Regions from separate parts of the Variovorax cryoconiti genome, predicted to be linked through region 2. Evidence: riboswitches for the same ligand, from Rfam matches in the RefSeq annotation. Region 2 holds a riboswitch; the other holds the start of a gene.
The links. Region 2 has a riboswitch for S-adenosylhomocysteine ahead of metH (methionine synthase). Riboswitches for the same ligand answer to the same signal wherever they lie in the genome.
Positions count from the first base shown of each region.

Region 1 (5,913 bases), on a different contig from region 2:
AGCCCGCCGCGCGACACGTAACGCGACTCGGCCGCATCGTCCAGTTCGAGCTCGGCAGATTCTGGAATGTCGTCGCGGTTTTTGCCCACGATGCGCCAGTCGGCGCCGCTGCCGGCGTCGCGCCAACGCAAGCCACCCGCGATGAGGCGGACGGCTTGGGAGCGCGAGGCGGCGAGGCCGCGTTCTACGAGCAATTGATCGGCACGCAAGGTGCGCCGATCAGTAGCGGTACGTGTCCGCCTTGTACGGACCCGCTTTGTCGACACCGATGTAGGCGGCTTGCGCGTCCGTCAGTTCGGTCAGCATCGCGCCGACCTTCTTCAGGTGCAGGCGTGCAACCTTCTCGTCGAGGTGCTTGGGCAGCACGTAGACCTTGCCGACTTCGTACGCGTCGGGCTTGGTGAAGAGCTCGATCTGCGCAATGGTCTGGTTCGCGAACGACGACGACATCACGAAGCTCGGATGGCCCGTGCCGCAGCCCAGGTTCACCAGACGGCCCTTGGCCAGCAGGATGATCTTCTTGCCGTCCGGGAAGGTGATGTGGTCGACCTGCGGCTTGATCTCTTCCCACTCGTACTTCTCGATCGACGCGACGTCGATCTCGTTGTCGAAGTGGCCGATGTTGCAGACGATCGCCTGGTCCTTCATCGCAGCCATGATGTCGTGCGTGATGACGTCCTTGTTGCCGGTGGTCGTCACGAAGATGTCGGCCTTGTCGGCGGCGTATTCCATCGTCACGACCTTGTAGCCTTCCATCGCGGCCTGCAGGGCGTTGATGGGGTCGATTTCCGTGACCCACACCTGGGCCGACAGCGCGCGCAGCGCCTGGGCCGAGCCCTTGCCCACGTCGCCGTAGCCGGCCACGACCGCGACCTTGCCGGCGATCATCACGTCGGTGGCGCGCTTGATGCCGTCCACCAGCGATTCGCGGCAGCCGTACAGGTTGTCGAACTTGCTCTTGGTGACCGAGTCGTTGACGTTGATCGCGCGGAACTGCAGCGTGCCCTTGGCGGACATCTCGTTCAGGCGGTGCACGCCGGTGGTCGTCTCTTCGGTCACGCCGATGATCTCTGCCGACTTGCGGGTGTACCAGGTCGCATCGATGGCGAGCTTGGCCTTGATGGCGGCGAAGAGGATGGTCTCTTCTTCGCTGGTCGGCTTGGCCAGCACGCCCAGATCCTTTTCAGCCTTCTGGCCCAGATGCATCAGCATCGTGGCGTCGCCGCCGTCGTCCAGGATCATGTTCGGGCCTTCGCCCTTCGAACCCTTGGGGCCGAAGTCGAAGATCGCGTGGGTGTAGTCCCAGTAGTCCTTCAGCGACTCGCCCTTGATCGCGAACACCGGCGTGCCGGCGGCGGCGATGGCGGCGGCAGCGTGGTCCTGCGTCGAGAAGATGTTGCACGATGCCCAGCGCACTTCGGCGCCGAGCGCTTGCAGCGTCTCGATGAGCACGGCGGTCTGGATCGTCATGTGCAGCGAACCGGTGATGCGCGCGCCCTTGAGCGACTGCGCCTTCGCGAATTCGGAGCGGATGGCCATGAGGCCGGGCATTTCGGTTTCCGCGATGCGGATTTCCTTGCGGCCCCAGGCGGCAAGGGACAGGTCGGCGATCGCCTGGTCGGCGGTGGCAACGGGGGTGGGCTTGAGAACAGCGCTCATGAGAACTCCAAGGCAAGTTGAAAACTGCCGCTGTGTTCGGGTCGACCGGAAAGGGGACTCACCGCGAGAACAGCGGATGAGCGTGGTTGCGATGGGGTCCGAGCCTCACGCCTGATGGCGCTGCAACGCTCCTCGGAGCCGACATTCTAAATGTTCGGCGTCACAAGGCAGCCACCGTCACATTCATTTTCCTTTCATCCAGTAACATTTACGCGGGCGCCGCCAGGGCACGGCCAGGAGGCGATTCTCAAAACACAGCGCAAAAAGCGCGAAAGGGAGTTGGATATGCGAGGAATTTCGAGGGCGCTCTGCGGATCGTTGCTGCTGAGCATGCTGTTGGCCGGTTGCGGAGGCGGCGGCGGTGACAGCGGTGAAAGCGCAAGCGCCAATCTGTCGAACGGCGGCACCACCCCGGCGCCGGCGGAGGCGCAGCTGACCGTCAAGGTGACCGTCAACGGCGCGCAAGCCGCGCCGGACGCGTCTGGCACTTACGCCGTGAAGCCGGGCGATGCCGTGGTCGTGACGCCGAGCCAGGCGTCCAGCTGGACGTCGACCAACGGAACGGCGAGCGCGATCACGCTGCGCAACCCCAGCATCTCCGGCAGCCAATGGGCGTCGCAGTTGGTAAACACGCTGACCGCTACAGCGCTCTACACGGTGACCGCCAGCGTGGGCACCACACTGAGCGCCACGGTCGCCTTCAGCGTGGCCGCTGGCGACGCGCGCAATGGCACCTACAAGGTCTTTGCGACCAATGGCACGCAGCAGACGCTGACACTCAACGTCGACACGAAGACCTACGAAATGCGCGAGAACGCCACCGCGGCGGAGTCCGGGTCGATCAGCGAGGACGCCAGCGTGACCGGCACCTACATGTTCGGCAGCAGTCGCATCACCACGGTCGCCAACACGGCGCGCTTCAGGTTTGCGCAGGACACTGTCGTCGGCGCGTTCCCGTTCACCGTCACCCAGGCTGCAACGACCAGCTACGCCGTCCAGCCCTTCGTGGCTTCTCGCGCCTTGGAAACGAGCGCGAGCGCACTCGACGGCGTGTACAACCGCTTCGGCATCGACGTTGCGCCAGCATCGGCCTCGTCGACCATCTCGCAATTTCAGATCGCAGGCAGCGGCACCACACTGGTTCGCTGCGTAGACAACACGATCTACCGCATTGACCAGTGCCCCGCCTTGTCGCTGCAAAGCTGGACTGTCTCGCAAGGTTCGTCCGCCGGCACGTGGGTGATGACTGAAGTTGCCAATCCGAGCAACTACTCGACCTTCGGAGTAGCGCGCCTCGGCGGCGAGAAGGTCTTCCTGATCGCCGGCAAGCTGGTCGGCAATCCAATGGCGTCCGTGTTTCGCATCGGCGTGACCGAGAGCAACGCCTGGCCGACGGGTTCCGGTTACGGCAGCAGCACGTCCGGCTCGTGGGGCTCGGTGAACGTCCAGGCGACGACTTCCACCCGCGCCGCGCTCGCCATCGACGGCACCACATCGACCGCCCAGAACACCTTCGGCCCCATGAATGCGCTCGGCCCGCTGGGCATGCGGGAGATCACCAACGGCGCCGGTGCGGGCGACTACTACTTCGCGATGCAGGGCGCCAAGCTCTTTGCGATCGTCGGCGCTGACAACCCATCGACTGCCGGCTATCTGCAGATCAATCTGATCGACTGACCCAGGCAGGCCCACTGACGGCGCGCGCCGTCAGTGGGCTCGCTAAAATCGTCGGCTTTGCGTAGCCGCCGCGCCGTAAGCGCCACGCGCTCATCGTTCTTCGCGCGCCCCGCGTTCACGCCATGACCTTCGAATCCGAAACCCGCCGCCGTCGCACCTTCGCGATCATTTCCCACCCCGACGCCGGCAAGACCACGCTGACCGAAAAGCTGCTGCTGTTCTCCGGCGCGATCCAGATCGCCGGCTCGGTGAAGGCGCGCAAGGCCTCCCGCCACGCCACGTCGGACTGGATGGAAATCGAAAAGCAGCGTGGCATTTCGGTGGCCTCGTCGGTCATGCAGATGCTGTACCGCGACCACGTGATCAACCTGCTCGACACGCCCGGCCACAAGGACTTCTCGGAAGACACCTACCGCGTGCTGACTGCCGTCGACTCGGCGCTGATGGTGATCGACGCCGCCAACGGCGTGGAAGCACAGACGCGCCGCCTGATCGAGGTCTGCCGCCAGCGCGACACACCCATCATCACCTTCGTCAACAAGATGGACCGAGAAGTGCGCGAGCCGCTCGACATCCTCGACGAGGTGGAACGCGAGCTCGGCATGCCGTGCGTGCCGATGACCTGGCCGGTCGGCCAGGGCAAGAGCTTCCGCGGGATCATGAACCTGCGCACGCAGGCGATGACGGTGTTCGAGTCCGGCAAGGAACGCCTGTCGGACGATTTCGAAACCATCCCGCTGAGCGACCGCGACACGCTGACCAAGCGCTTCGGCGCCGACTTCGAATCGGCCATGGACAGCATGGAACTGGCCACCGGCGCTTCGCCCTCCTGGGACCGCGAAGCCTTCCTCGCCGGCAAGCAGACGCCGGTGTTCTTCGGCTCCGGCGTGAACAATTTCGGCGTGATGGAAGTGCTCGACGCGCTGGTCGACCTCGCGCCGCCACCGCAGTCGCGCATCAGCACGACCATGGTCAACCGCCAGCCGGTCGTGAAAGAGGTCCTGCCCGAAGACAAGGACTTCGCAGGCGTGGTCTTCAAGGTGCAGGCCAACATGGATGCCAACCACCGCGACCGCATCGCTTTCGTGCGCATGGCCTCGGGCAAGTACACGCCCGGCATGAAGTTGAAGGTACAGCGCACCTCGAAAGAGCTGCGACCCACCAGCGTTGTCACCTTCATGAGCCAGCGCCGCGAGGCCGTGGAAGAAGCCTACGCCGGCGACATCGTCGGCTTCACGACGCACGGCGGCGTGCAGCTGGGCGACACCATCACCGACGGTGCGAACCTGATGTTCACCGGCCTGCCCTTCTTTGCGCCGGAACTCTTCATGACGGTGATCTTGAAGAACCCATTGCGCACCAAGCAGCTGCAACAGGGCCTGGCGCAGCTGGGCGAAGAAGGCGCGATCCAGGTCTTCCGCCCCGAGATCGGCGGCCCGATGCTGCTGGGCGCAGTGGGGCAACTCCAGTTCGAAGTCGTGCAACACCGCTTGAAGGCCGAGTACGACGCCGACGTGCGCCTCGAAGGCTGCCAGTACACCGGTGCCCGCTGGATCACCGCCGACACGCCGGCCGAGCTGCGCGAGTTCGTCAACGCCTACCCGGCGCGCATGGCGCTCGATGCGGCGAACACGCTGGCTTACCTCTGCACCTCGCCCTATGACGTGCGGCTGGCGCAGGAGCGCTTTCCGAAGATCCATTTCCATCCGTTGCGGGAGCATGCGGGGCTGGCGTTGCAGTCGGCGGGCTGACAAGCGGGCCGACATGAACAAGCTTGGATTTTTGCTGGGGCAGTACAGCGCGATCGCTTTGGTCGCGGCGGCATGTTGGGGGTGGGGTGAAGCGCTGTTGCACCGCTTGAAAATCGATCGCGATCCTTTCAGCCGCATCGGCGCCCCGCTGGCCATCGCGCTGGGTCTTGGAATCGGCATCTGTGTTCTGCAAGGCCTCGCCATCGCCGGGCAACTGACGGTGCTTTGCGTGAGCGCCCTGATTGCGACCGGGGTGCTTCTGGGCGCGTGGCAGGCGTTCGCGTCAAGAACCGTGCTCCGACGACCTTCGTGGCGAGCCCAATGGCAGGCAACGCCCGCTTCTGAGCGCTGGGGTTTGGCGGCGCTTGCGGTCGTCTTGCTCTCAACGCTGACCACGCCATTGTCCCCACCGACGCAGTGGGACGAATTGATGTATCACCTACCGCATGCGCGGCAGTGGGCCGAAAGCGGTCACCTAACGGTGAACGAATGGCTGCGGTACCCCTGGTTTCCCTACGACTTCGATCTGCTGTACGCCGCTGCCCTGCTCTTCGACAACGACGTGCTCCCGCACCTTCTGCATGCCTTGGCAGGCTGGCTCGTGGCATGGCTGATCTATCGACTGGCTGTTCAGCATCTGGACCGGCTGACGGCCTGCGTGGCCGCATCGCTGTGGGTGCTGCTGGCCGCCGAGGAGTTTGCCCGCGCCTATATCGACATGGGTGTGGCTCTCTTCGTGCTGGTTGCGGGCATTGCCTACCAAGCCTGGCGATCCACCGACGATCGTCGATGGCTGCTGCCCTGCGCCTTCGCGTTGGGGCTCGCC
Region 1 is NZ_JBPJZI010000009.1:123,948-129,860, reverse strand. Features, by position in the region: gene ACSFA2_RS20270 (TlyA family RNA methyltransferase) at 1-209, opposite strand, end outside; gene ahcY (adenosylhomocysteinase) at 220-1,659, opposite strand; S-adenosyl-L-homocysteine riboswitch at 1,731-1,799, opposite strand; gene ACSFA2_RS20260 (hypothetical protein) at 1,810-3,336, shown strand; gene ACSFA2_RS20255 (peptide chain release factor 3) at 3,459-5,087, shown strand; gene ACSFA2_RS20250 (ArnT family glycosyltransferase) at 5,101-5,913, shown strand, end outside.
Region 1: it holds a riboswitch for S-adenosylhomocysteine, as region 2 does, so the genes downstream of both, ahcY (adenosylhomocysteinase) here and metH (methionine synthase) in region 2, are expected to answer to the same signal.

Region 2 (5,913 bases):
TCTACGAAGGCATCGCCATCGTCGCGGCGAGCGTGGGGCTGGCGCTGATGTCGGGCCAGGGCGTGGGCCATTCGGGCGCGCTGGCAGTCATGGCCTCGGTGATCGCGGTGCTGTGGAACCTCGTCTTCAACACGCTGTTCGAGCGCTGGGAGGCCCGCCAGGCGGTGCGCGGGCGCAGCGTGTGGCGCCGCATCGCGCATGCCATCGGCTTCGAGGTCGGGCTGCTCTGCTTCCTGGTGCCGATCTTCGCCTGGTGGATGAACGTCACCCTGCTGCAGGCCCTGCTGATGGACCTGGGCCTGGCGATGTTCTTCCTGGGCTACACCTTCGTCTTCAACTGGGGCTTCGACACCATCTTCGGCCTGCCGGCGTCCGCGACAGGCGCTGCCCAACCCGCCTGAGGCACTTGAACCGCAGCGCGGCGGTCGGCCGTGCAACACTCGGCGCATGTCTTCTTTGGAATGGGCCGCGTCCGCCCTGCAGGCGTTCGACGGGGTGGTCCAGGCCAGCGCCGGTTTCCGCAGCCGCGACGGCCAGCGGCGCATGGCCGAACGGGTGGCCGACACGCTGGCGGCCGCCACCCTCGGCAAGACCGAGAGCGATGACGGCGACGGCCCGGCCGACCCGCCGGTGCGCGCCATCGCGGTGATCCAGGCCGGCACCGGCGTCGGTAAGTCGCTCGCCTACTGCGCCCCGGCCATCGCGCTGGCCCTGGCGCGCAACACCCGTGTCGTGATCTCCACCGCCACCGTGGCGCTGCAGGAGCAGCTGGTCCACAAGGACCTGCCGGCGCTCGCCAAGCTGATGCCGCAACCCTTCCGATTCGCCCTGGCCAAGGGCCGCGGCCGCTATGTCTGCCAGTTGAAGCTGGAGCGCCTCACCGGGAGGATGGCCGAGCCGGACGACGATGCGGAAGACGGGGAAGACGACCTGTTCGCCGACGACGACGCAGCCGCACAGGCGCGCCCCGCGCGGCCTGCGCACGAAGTGGAGGCTCGCCTCCAGTTCTACACGCACATCGCCCAGACCCTGTCGAGCGGCGCCTGGGACGGCGACCGCGACACCCTCGACACCCCGCCGGCCGCCGACGCCTGGTTACCGATGGCGGCCGACGCCGCGTCCTGCACCGGCAAGCACTGCCCGTCGTTCAACCAGTGCGTCTACTACGAGCGCCGCAAGACGCTGGTCGGCGCGCAGGTGGTCGTGGTCAACCACGACCTGCTGCTGGCCTCCATCGGCAATCGGCAGCTGCCCGAGCTGGACAACTGCCTGCTGGTGCTCGACGAGGCGCACCACCTGCCGGCCACCGCGCTCGCGCAGTTCGGCTGCCGGATGGACCTGGGCCGCCACGGCTGGGTCGAGCGTCTGGCGCAGCGCGCGGTGCGCGTGGGCGTGCGCTTCGAGGTGACCGAGGTGGCCGACGTGCCGATGCACGCCGCGCAGATGCGTCAGGCGCTGCAGGAGACCGAGCGCCTCGTGATGGACCTGTACGGCGACGGGTTGAAGACCGACCTCGCCGGCCCCGCGGGCTTGCCCGGCCGTGGCCCCGCGCGTGCGCGCCTGCCGCTGGGCGCCTTGCCCGAAGCGCTGCAGGGCCCGCTGGGCCGGGTGGCGCACCACGCATCGGGCTTCCTCGATGCCCTGCGCGTGATCGCCAGCGCCCTGCGCACCGAGATGCGCGAGCAGCCCGCGATGGCGCGCAAGCTATCGACGATGTATGCCCAGCTCGGCGCGCTCGCCCCGCGGCTGGAGCAGACGCTCGACACCGCCCAGTTGCTGTTGCGCGACGCCGCACCCGACGCGGTGCCGGCCGCCAAGTGGTTCACGCTGCAGGTCGACGGCGACCAGGCCACGCTGCAGGCGCACGCCAGCCCGTTGCTGCCCGGTGCGACGCTGCGCCACCATCTGTGGAACAAGGTGCGCGGCGCGGTGCTGACGTCCGCCACGCTCACCAGCTGCGGCCACTTCGATTTCTTCCTGCGCGAATCGGGCCTGCATGGCGACGAGGCCGCGACGACGCTGGAGGTGCCCAGCCCCTTCGACTACGCCGCCCAGGGCAAGCTCATCGCCGTCGAGACCCGCGCCGACCCACGCGACGCGGCCGGCTATGTCGCCGAGATGGTCCAGTCGCTGGTGCGCGACCTGGCCGAGGTTCGGCACGGTGCGCTGGTGCTGTTCACCTCGCGCGACCAGTTGCGCCAGGCCGTCGAGGCGCTGCCCGCCCCACTCAAGCCGCGCGTGCTGCTGCAGACGGCCATGCCGCGCCAGCAACTGCTCGCCACCCACCGCCACCGCGTGGCCGAGGGGCTGCCGTCGATCGTCTTCGGCATGCAGTCCTTCGGCGAAGGGCTCGACCTGCCGGGCAAGCTCTGCGAATCGGTCTTCATCGCCAAGCTGCCCTTTGCGCCGCCGGACGACCCGGTCGGCGAGGCGCGGGCCGAGTGGCTGCGCACGGTGGGACGCGATCCGTTCACCGAGCTGGTGGTGCCGGCGACGGCCATTCGCCTGGCGCAGTGGGTGGGGCGGGCGATTCGCAGCGAGGAGGACCGGGCTTCAGTCTACTGCTACGACCGGAGGCTGGTGCGGACGTCGTATGGGCAGCGGCTGTTGAAGGGATTGCCGCCGTTTGCTTTTTCGACGGTGCGGGTGGGGGATGTGGTCACTGCTTGATCGTTGGCTTTGGTGAGAGCGCCCGGCCCGCACCGCCTGCCGGGCTTGGGGGGTGAGCAACGATCGCACTCGCTGGAGATGCACAACGATCGCGTCCACGTCGGTGGGCGGTAGGCCTGTGGGCGGCTGTCCGGCTGCGGCGAGCACCGCAGCGAAAGGCGGATCAGGGCCGCGCGTGTTTGAGCGAAGCGAGTTTGCGCGGACCCCGCCTTTCGCGAGGAGCAGCAGCGAAGCCCGAAGGGCCGCAGTCGTCTGCCGCCCACAGGCCTACCGCCCGCCGACGCCCCCACGCCACACATCGATGCCCCGGACAACCATCCCTTCGAACAAAGGCAACTAAAATCCAGACCCCCCGAGGAGCGTTGCAGCGGCACCCCCGCCAGGCTCGGGTCCATTCCCCGCAACGACGCTCACCTGACCCCCCGCGAATCCAGGTGAGCCCATGTCCGAACCGTCTTCCCCAGCAGCAGTCACGTCCGTTCCCCCGATGAAGCTGTCGGGCCTCGAGCCGGTGCGCATCGGCGACGGCACGCTGTTCGTCAACATCGGCGAGCGCACCAACGTCACCGGCTCCAAGGCCTTCGCGCGGATGATCCTGAACGGCCAGTTCGAAGAGGCATTGGCCGTGGCGCGCCAGCAGGTCGAGAACGGCGCGCAGGTGATCGACATCAACATGGACGAGGCCATGCTCGACAGCAAGGCCGCGATGGTCCGCTTCCTGAACCTGATCGCGTCGGAGCCCGACATCGCGCGTGTGCCGATCATGGTCGATTCGTCGAAATGGGAGGTCATCGAGGCCGGCCTGCGCTGCATCCAGGGCAAGGGCATCGTCAACTCGATCAGCATGAAAGAAGGCGAAGATCAGTTCCGCCACCAGGCCAAGCTGCTGCGCCGCTACGGTGCCGCCGCGGTCGTGATGGCCTTCGACGAAAAGGGCCAGGCCGACACCTACGAGCGCAAGGTCGAGATCTGCCAGCGCGCCTACCGCATCCTGGTCGACGAGATCGGCTTTCCGGCCGAGGACATCATCTTCGACCCGAACATCTTCGCGGTTGCGACCGGCATCGAGGAACACAACAACTACGCGGTCGACTTCATCGAGGCGACGCGCTGGATCAAGCAGAACCTGCCGGGCGCCAAGGTGTCGGGCGGCGTGTCGAACGTGAGCTTCAGCTTCCGTGGCAACGACCCGGTGCGCGAGGCCATCCACACCGTGTTCCTGTACCACGCGATCAAGGCCGGCATGGACATGGGCATCGTCAACGCCGGCATGGTCGGCGTGTACGACGACCTCGAGCCGGTGCTGCGCGAGCGCGTCGAAGACGTGGTGCTCAACCGCAGCCCCGATGCGGGCGAGCGCCTGGTCGAAGTGGCCGAGACCGCCAAGAGCGGCGCCAAGGACGAGAGCAAGCGCAACGACTGGCGCGGCACGCCCGAGGCGCCGGTGAGCGTGGGCGACCGGCTCGCCCACGCGCTGGTGCACGGCATCACCGAGTTCATCGTCGAGGACACCGAAGAGGCGTACCAGCAGATCCTCGCCAAGGGTGGCCGCCCCCTGCACGTCATCGAAGGCCCGCTGATGGACGGCATGAATGTGGTTGGTGACCTGTTCGGCGCCGGCAAGATGTTCCTGCCGCAGGTGGTGAAGTCGGCCCGCGTGATGAAGCAGGCCGTGGCGCACCTGCTGCCCTACATCGAGGAAGAAAAGCTGCGCGACGAGGCGGCCGGCCGCGACGTGCGCACCAAGGGCAAGATCATCATCGCCACGGTGAAGGGCGACGTGCACGACATCGGCAAGAACATCGTCACCGTCGTGCTCCAGTGCAACAACTTCGAAGTGGTGAACATGGGCGTGATGGTCCCGTGCCACGAGATCCTGGCGCGCGCCAAGGTCGAGGGCGCGGACATCGTGGGCCTCTCGGGCCTCATCACGCCGAGCCTGGAAGAGATGCAGTACGTGGCCGGCGAGATGCAGCGCGACGACCATTTCCGCATCAAGAAGATCCCGCTGATGATCGGCGGCGCCACCACCAGCCGCGTGCACACGGCCGTGAAGATCGCGCCGCACTACGAAGGCCCGGTCGTCTACGTGCCCGACGCCTCGCGCAGCGTGAGCGTGGCGCAATCGCTGCTCTCCGACCAGGCGACGAAGTACATCGATGAACTCAACGCCGACTACGACAAGGTGCGCCTGCAGCATGCCAACAAGAAGCAGGTGCCGCTGTGGCCCCTTGCGAAGGCGCGCGCCAACAAGACGCCGATCGACTGGACCGGCTACACCCCGCCGGTGCCGAAGTTCATCGGCCGTCGCGTGTTCAAGAACTTCGACCTGACCGAGCTCGCGAAGTACATCGACTGGGGCCCGTTCTTCCAGACCTGGGACCTGGCGGGGCCGTTCCCCGCGATCCTCAAGGACGAGGTCGTGGGTACCGAAGCGGTACGCGTCTACGCTGACGCGAAACGCATGCTCCAGCGCCTCATCGAAGGCCGCTGGCTCAGCGCGAGCGGCATCGTGGGCTTCTGGCCCGCGAACACGGTGAACGACGACGACATCGAGCTCTACACCGACGAGACGCGCAGCGAAGTCGCGATGACCTGGTACGGCATGCGCCAGCAGACCGAGAAGCAGGCGATCGACGGTGTGATGCGCCCCAGCCGCTGCCTGGCCGACTTCGTCGCGCCCAAGGACAGCGGCCTGAAGGACTATGTCGGCATGTTCGCGGTGACGGCCGGCCTGGGCGTCGAGAAGCGTGAGAAGTTCTTCATCGACGACCTCGACGACTACTCGGCCATCATGTTCAAGGCGCTGGCCGACCGGCTGGCCGAGGCCTTTGCCGAATCGCTGCACCACCGCGTGCGCACCGACCTCTGGGGCTACGCCCCCGACGAGGGCCTGAGCAACGAGGAGATGATCGCCGAGAAGTACAAGGGCATCCGCCCCGCGCCGGGCTACCCGGCCTGCCCCGACCACAGCGTCAAGCGCGAGATGTTCGAAGTGATGCAGTGCGCCGACATCGGCATGACGCTGACCGAGAGCCTGGCCATGACGCCGGCCGCGAGCGTTAGCGGCTTCTACCTGGGCCACCCGGATGCGACGTATTTCAACGTCGGCAAGATCGGGCACGACCAGTTGGCCGACCAGGCGGCGCGCCGTCGGCTGCCGGAGAGCGAACTCGAACGCCTGTTGGCACCGAACCTGTAGGCCGTCGTCGCAGTTACGGGTTTTACAGGCGCGCCGGCGGC
Region 2 is NZ_JBPJZI010000013.1:85,276-91,188, forward strand. Features, by position in the region: gene ACSFA2_RS23635 (PACE efflux transporter) at 1-401, shown strand, start outside; gene dinG (ATP-dependent DNA helicase DinG) at 448-2,670, shown strand; S-adenosyl-L-homocysteine riboswitch at 3,019-3,089, shown strand; gene metH (methionine synthase) at 3,113-5,872, shown strand.